3 regions of the Pantoea sp. SO10 genome follow, and region 1 is predicted to be linked to each of the others. Evidence: predicted binding sites of a transcription regulator. Region 1 holds the regulator's gene; each other region holds the start of a gene.
The links. Region 1 encodes ArgR, which controls arginine synthesis, uptake and breakdown. Its sites were predicted from a motif close to ANTGAATAAAAATACANT; they were not measured.
Positions count from the first base shown of each region.

Region 2: argC (N-acetyl-gamma-glutamyl-phosphate reductase) is a predicted target of ArgR. The motif match lies at 1,548-1,565, and genes of this name have one in related genera.
Region 3: argF (ornithine carbamoyltransferase) is a predicted target of ArgR. The motif match lies at 1,277-1,294, and genes of this name have one in related genera.

Region 1 is NZ_CP040095.1:3,756,264-3,758,534, reverse strand. Features, by position in the region: gene FCN45_RS17300 (YdgH/BhsA/McbA-like domain containing protein) at 1-159, opposite strand, end outside; gene yhcN (peroxide/acid stress response protein YhcN) at 250-513, opposite strand; gene argR (transcriptional regulator ArgR) at 1,003-1,473, opposite strand; gene mdh (malate dehydrogenase) at 1,898-2,271, shown strand, end outside.
Region 2 is NZ_CP040095.1:4,044,890-4,047,160, forward strand. Features, by position in the region: gene argB (acetylglutamate kinase) at 1-422, opposite strand, end outside; gene argC (N-acetyl-gamma-glutamyl-phosphate reductase) at 438-1,442, opposite strand; gene argE (acetylornithine deacetylase) at 1,612-2,271, shown strand, end outside.
Region 3 is NZ_CP040095.1:588,683-590,953, forward strand. Features, by position in the region: gene pyrB (aspartate carbamoyltransferase) at 1-1, opposite strand, end outside; gene argF (ornithine carbamoyltransferase) at 245-1,252, opposite strand; gene rraB (ribonuclease E inhibitor RraB) at 1,414-1,836, shown strand; gene FCN45_RS02660 (tRNA-(ms[2]io[6]A)-hydroxylase) at 1,897-2,271, shown strand, end outside.

The DNA of each region.
Region 1 (2,271 bases):
CACGTTGGTTTGGTCGCCGTCAACACCGCTCACGCTGATGGTTTGGTTCAGAGATTGCAGCTGTTCAGCTTGTTGGTTTGAAACCAGGCTGGCGGCACTCGCGCCAAAAGAAAGAACAGAAGCCAGGCCCAGTACTGCGATAGCTAATTTGGTTTTCATGATTCACTCTCCTGAAATGGGGGCCGGCAACCTGAGAGGCAAGAGCGTCTCAAACGGGTCGCCGTTCACATTGCTTTTTAAGTCAATAACTTATTTGTACAGCTCAGCGGTTGCGTGGTAGCTGTCACCGGTATTCGCCTCAACCACGCGATAGGCTTTCGCACCTTGCTGGTCGGCTTTATCGTTTAACTGCTGACGGATATCCATTGGAGAACCGCCCACGCCGCTGACGCTGATGGTGCCCGCAGGTTGCAGATTCGCTGCCTGTTCGGCATTAATAGAATCTGCTGCAAAAGCACCAAATGACAGGGCAGAGAGAACACTTAAAGTCGCGATAGTAGTTTTAACGTTCATGATAATTTTCCTCGTCGTCTGTTTTTATCTTTTTCTTTCGTGTGATTTGCATCACGAAAACAAGTATAGATCTAATCACCCATGAAATTAATACCGAGCTAATAATGTTTGGTTGTAATTCTTTATCCTTATGGCACTTTTTTAGAACCTGAAGTTATAAAAAACGCCTGGATCTTAACCAGAGGTAGTTATTTCACCGTAAAAACAATGATCTACATCAAATTATCTTTTAGTGCGAAAGATCGTGGTTGATCTCGCTGGCTGATACAGATAGAGAAGGGAAAGACACTGAGCACAATGTGTAAAGCAGCGTAAAATAGCGCATAAGGTTAAACGGGCACAAAGGTCGTACCAATGATAGCGGCTGAAAAGAACCGCTGAGCATATGGATAACTTATTATTTACAAAGGGATTTGTAACAGAATGGTTACGAATGAAGCGTAAAGGGCAAGATAACCGGCAGATGAACTGCCGGAATGCAGCAGGGTTTTATAGCTCTTGTTCGAATAAAACCAGAATCGCGTCGTACAGCTGTTTTACCGAGAAGGTGCGCGCGGGGGTAATAAAGATGGTGTCATCACCGGCAATGGTGCCGAGAATGCCTTCCGCTTTGCCCAGCGAATCCAGCAGGCGCGCAATCAGCTGCGCCGCGCCCGGACTGGTGTGAATCACCACTAACGCATCGTTGTAATCGATATCCAGCACCAGATTCTTCAGCGGGCTGGTGGTGGTGGGCACGCCGAGTTCAGCAGGCAGGCAGTAAACCATCTCCATTTTGGCGTTGCGCGTGCGCACCGCGCCAAACTTGGTCAGCATGCGAGAAACTTTGGACTGATTAATATTCTCGAAGCCGTCTTCCTGCAGCGCCTGCACGATTTCGCCCTGGGAGCTGAATTTCTCTTCCTTCAATAAGGCTTTAAACGCCTTAATCAAGTCGTCTTGTTTCGATGGGTTTCGCATAAGCTACCAATTAAAAAGGGGTTGCAGAGGGCAACAGGCCCACGGCAGATAAATTATTATGCATTTAGATGAATTTTTATGCAATAAGTCTGGTAAGAGAATCGCGGTAATGACCTGCGGGGCGGGCATCATAACAGAATATGATGTTGCACCAAAATCGCGGGTGGACGCGCAAAGCGAAGGTTGCAAAGTTGTTATATTATTGAAGTGGTAACAACAATATCGATGATCATTGCCGTCCATTGTCTTCTGGCTGCGAATGAATCATTCAGGCGACTTCTGAAGTGGAGATGTCTCGGGAGCCGATTGCGGCGTAGTGTTTAGTGCGCGACAGGTTTAGTCGCTATCGCCTGAGAAGTTGATTAAACTCGTAACCTGATGGATTTTCGGCATATCTCTGCCCCACCTTAATAAGGAGTTCAGGATGAAAGTTGCCGTTCTCGGTGCCGCTGGTGGTATTGGCCAGGCGCTCGCACTGCTGCTCAAAACGCAATTACCCGCAGGCTCAGCTCTCTCACTTTACGATATCGCCCCGGTAACGCCCGGTGTGGCGGTCGATCTCAGTCATATCCCAACGGCAGTCACCGTGGAAGGGTTTAGCGGTGAAGATGCTACGCCTGCGCTGCATGGTGCTGATGTGGTGCTGATCTCCGCGGGTGTGGCACGTAAGCCGGGCATGGATCGCGCCGACCTGTTTAACGTCAACGCCGGTATCGTGCGTAACCTGATCGAACAGGTTGCCAGTACCGCGCCAAAAGCGCTGATTGGCGTCATCACCAATCCGGTGAATACGACGGT
Region 2 (2,271 bases), 290 kb from region 1:
ATATAGCCTGCACTCAGCAGCGTGTTCACCAGCGCCGGGTTGCCTGGCGTCGCGTTGCCAACGTGTCCCAGCTCTTCATCGAACTGCGCCACGTTGACCAGACCGGCATCGCCGAGGCACAAACCCACCGCGCCGATGCCATATTTCTTCGCCCACGCCAGCAGCGTTTTGTTGGCTGTACCGGCTAACGCACCGGTAATAATGTCAATCTGATCGGCTGGCGTCACGCGCAAACCGTTCTTCTTTTTCACCGGCAGCGCGAGCTTCTTCATCAGCTCGTCCACCACGCAACCACCGCCGTGCACAATGATCAGCGGACGCTGATGTTCATTGCGGTACGCCAGCAGGGCATCAAACAGACGGGCCAGCGCTTCTTCGCTATCCAGCAGCACGCCACCCAGTTTAATGATTAATGGATTCATTGCGTTATCCGTTCGTTAAATCAGAGACAGCGTTTCGGGGAAGCCGAAACGAATGTTTAAACACTGAACCGCCTGCGATGAGGCGCCTTTCAGCAGGTTATCTTCGGCAGCCACCACAATCAGGTGCTCGCCTTGCATGGCGAAGCCGATGTCGCAGAACGGCAAACCGACCACCGCTTTCAGCGCCGGGACGCCTTTGTCATAGACGCGCACCAGCGGTTTATCGTGGTAGGCGCTATGGAAGGCATCCGCCACATCCTGCTGCGTCACGCCCGCTTTCAGGCGGCAAGTGGTGGTCGATAAAATCCCGCGTGGGAAGCTGCCCAGATGTGGCGTGAAGATCACCGGCGTACCGAGATGCGCCACAATTTCTGGGTGATGACGATGATTAAACAAACCGTACGGCTGCAAGCTCACTTCACAGAAGCTGGTGCCAACGTTGGCTTTGCGCCCTGCGCCGCTCACGCCGCTGGTGGCGTTAATCACCGGCCACTGTGCATCGTTAAGCAGACCCGCTGCGATCAGCGGTTTCAGCGAAAGCTGGGCTGCGGTTGGGTAGCAACCCGGCACCGCAACCAGCTCTGCGTCTTTGATTTTGTCGTGCTGCCATTCGGCCAGGCCGTAAACCGCCTTGTCCAGCCAATCCTGATGCTGATGGCTGAAGCCGTAATATTGGGTATAGAACGCATCGTCGTTTACGCGGAACGCGCCGGAGAGATCGAACACCACGCAACCGGCTTTGAGGAATGCAGGTGCCAGATCGTGGCTGACTTCGTGAGCGGTGGCGAGGAACACCACATCCACTTTGTCGGCCCATTCAGCGGCATCGCTCAGCGGCTGCAGCGGCAAATCGACAATGCCTTTGAGCTGTGGATGCAAATCCGACAGTAACTTTCCAGCATCCGGGCTTTGCGCTGAAACCGCCAAAGCGGTTATGTTCATATGCGGATGGCGATTCAGGTAGGTGGCAAGCTCTACGCCAGCGTAACCACTGGCACCAACGATCAGCGTATTCAACATCAGGCTGTATACCTTATTACAGTCACACGTATCGGGTCGCGGCCTTGCCCCGTTGCCCAGAATGCCGTTTGCAGAAGATTTGATGCTTCACATGCAAGCGACGTTATTGTATTTTTATTCACTATTAATGCATGAATATTGATACATCCTAACCCAAGGACCGTCAACAGTGAAGACAAAATTACCACCTTTTATCGAACTCTACCGCCAGTTGATTGCCACGCCATCAATCAGCGCAACCGATAGCGCACTGGATCAGAGTAATGAAACTTTAATCAATTTGCTGGCCGGCTGGTTCCGCGATATTGGCTTCAGTGTCGAAGTGCAGCCGGTGCCTGGCACGCGGCATAAATTCAACATGCTGGCGCGCAGCGGATTGGGCGCAGGCGGCTTGTTATTGGCGGGTCATACCGACACTGTGCCTTACGACGACGGCCGCTGGACGCGCGATCCGTTCACGCTGACCGAACACGACAACAAGCTGTACGGCCTCGGCACCGCCGATATGAAAGGCTTCTTCGCCTTTATTCTGGATGCGCTGCGTGACGTTGACGTGACCAAACTCAGCAAGCCGCTCTACGTCCTCGCCACCGCCGACGAAGAGACCACCATGGCGGGCGCGAAGTATTTCTCTGAATCCACCCAGTTGCGTCCGGATTGCGCCATCATCGGCGAGCCCACCTCGCTTAAGCCGGTGCGCGCGCATAAAGGTCATCTGTCGAATGTGATTCGTATTCAGGGGCAATCAGGCCACTCCAGCGATCCGTCACGCGGCGTTAACGCCATTGAACTGATGCATGAATCCATTACCCAGCTGATGCAGCTGCGT
Region 3 (2,271 bases), 1.1 Mb from region 1:
TAGCGTTCTCCTCTGCGCTGCCGGATTGCGGACAAAAAAAAGCCCCTGCTTAAGGGGCTTTTTTTACGATCGATTGATGACGGAAAGAAACAGATGCGCCGCCCGCTGTCAGGCGTCGTTGAGCGTCAAATTGTGCGCTGCGCTGTTGCATGTTTCCTCCGGCAAATTGGGCCGCATTATACGCATTCACTGATTTGCATCAAGCAAATATCGCGCGCGAGGTAAACGTTTGCGGCTCCACCAATCATAGCTTGCCGAGCGTCGCGACCATCACCGCTTTAATGGTGTGCATGCGGTTTTCAGCCTGATCGAACACGATGCTGTGCGCAGATTCAAACACCTCATTACTCACTTCCATGCCATCGTGCAAACCGTGCTGCTCGGCCATTTGACGGCCCAGCGTGGTTTTGTCGTCATGGAAGGCCGGTAAGCAGTGCAGGAACTTCACCTGCGGATTGCCGGTCAGCGCCAGCATCGCGCTATTAACCTGATAAGGACGCAGCAGGGCGATGCGATCTTCCCACACCGATTTGGCTTCGCCCATCGACACCCACACATCCGTGTAGATGAAGTCGGCACCTTGCACGCCTTCGGCTATATCTTCAGTCAGGGTGATTTTGCCACCGGTTTGCTGTGCGGCCACGCGGCACTGCTCCACCAGTTCCGCTTCCGGCCAGCAGCCTTTTGGCGCCACCAGACGCAGATCGAGGCCGACCAGCGCAGCGGCTTCCAGCATGCTGTTGCCCATGTTGTTGCGTGCATCGCCGACGTAAACCAGCGTCATTTCATTCAGCGATTTACCCGGCAGATGTTCCTGCATTGTCAGCAGATCGGCCAGCAGTTGCGTGGGATGGAATTCGGTGGTCAGGCCGTTCCACACTGGCACGCCAGCGAATTCCGCTAAGGTTTCCACCAGTTCCTGGCCGTAGCCGCGATACTGAATACCGTCATACATGCGTCCCAGCACGCGCGCGGTGTCTTTCATCGACTCTTTATGGCCGATTTGGCTGCCGCTTGGGCCGAGATAGGTGACGTTAGCGCCCTGATCGTAAGCGGCAACTTCGAAAGAGCATCGGGTACGAGTCGAGTCTTTTTCGAAGATGAGCGCGATGTTTTTGCCTTTCAGGTACTGCGTTTCGCTGGCATTTTTCTTTGCGTGTTTTAATTCACCTGCCAGACTCAGCAGAGAATCGATTTCGGCTGGGGTGAAATCCAGCAATCTCAGGAAATGTCTTTGATGTAGCTGACTCATACAGCGCTCCGGATGACTACATTAAATGAATTAAAATTCAATTTAACCGTATGAATATGCATTTTCAACCCTGGCGTTAAGAAACTTGTTGTTTTGTGTAGTGGCGCGCGAGGCAGTGTGGGAAAATAATTGAATTCAGCCGAATATTTGAGGACACACCCATGGCATATGAAGCATTGCTGGAAGAACAGCGCGAAGAGACGCGACTGATCATTGAAGAGTTGCTGGAAGACGGCAGCGATCCAGATGCGCTTTACACTATTGAGCATCATCTCTCCTGCAACAACTTCGACTCGCTGGAGAAGGTCGCGGTTGATGCCTTCAAGCTGGGCTACGAAGTGAGCGAGCCAGAAGAGCTGGAGCTGGAAGACGGCACCACCGTAATGTGTGTGGATATCCTGAGCGAAGGCGCGTTGAAGCCAGAGCTGATTGATGCGCAGGTTGAGCAACTGGTGAATCTGGCGGGCAGCTACAACGTCGATTACGACGGGTGGGGCACCTACTTTGAAGATCCTGATGCCGAAGATGAAGACGACGATGGCGAGTTCATCGACGACGAAGAAGACAACGGTGTGCGTCACTAAGCATTAATGGGCGGCACTCGCCGCCCTGAACACGTTTCCCCGTAAGACAAAAGACTGCCCATGAATTACGCTCCGCTATTAGAACCGATCTATCAATTCCTGCATTGCCGCACGCCACAAGCGTGGATTGATGAAGCGCGCAAGCCGGAAAATCTGACGTTGCTGCTCACCGATCACATGGTTTGTGAATTGAAAGCCGCGCAAACCGCGGTGTTCATCATCCGTAAATACGTGGCGGATAAGCCAAGTGGTGATGCCATTCTGGCGTGGCTCAAGCCGTATGAAGATTTTATCTACCGCGACGAGCAGGACGGTAACTTTATCAATGCCCACAAGAATCTGACCAAAAGCATTATCGTGCGCAATGAGCTGCCGTGGGCCGATGATTTGGTGGAGATGATGGTGCTGCTGGTGAAAGAGGAGCTGCACCACTTC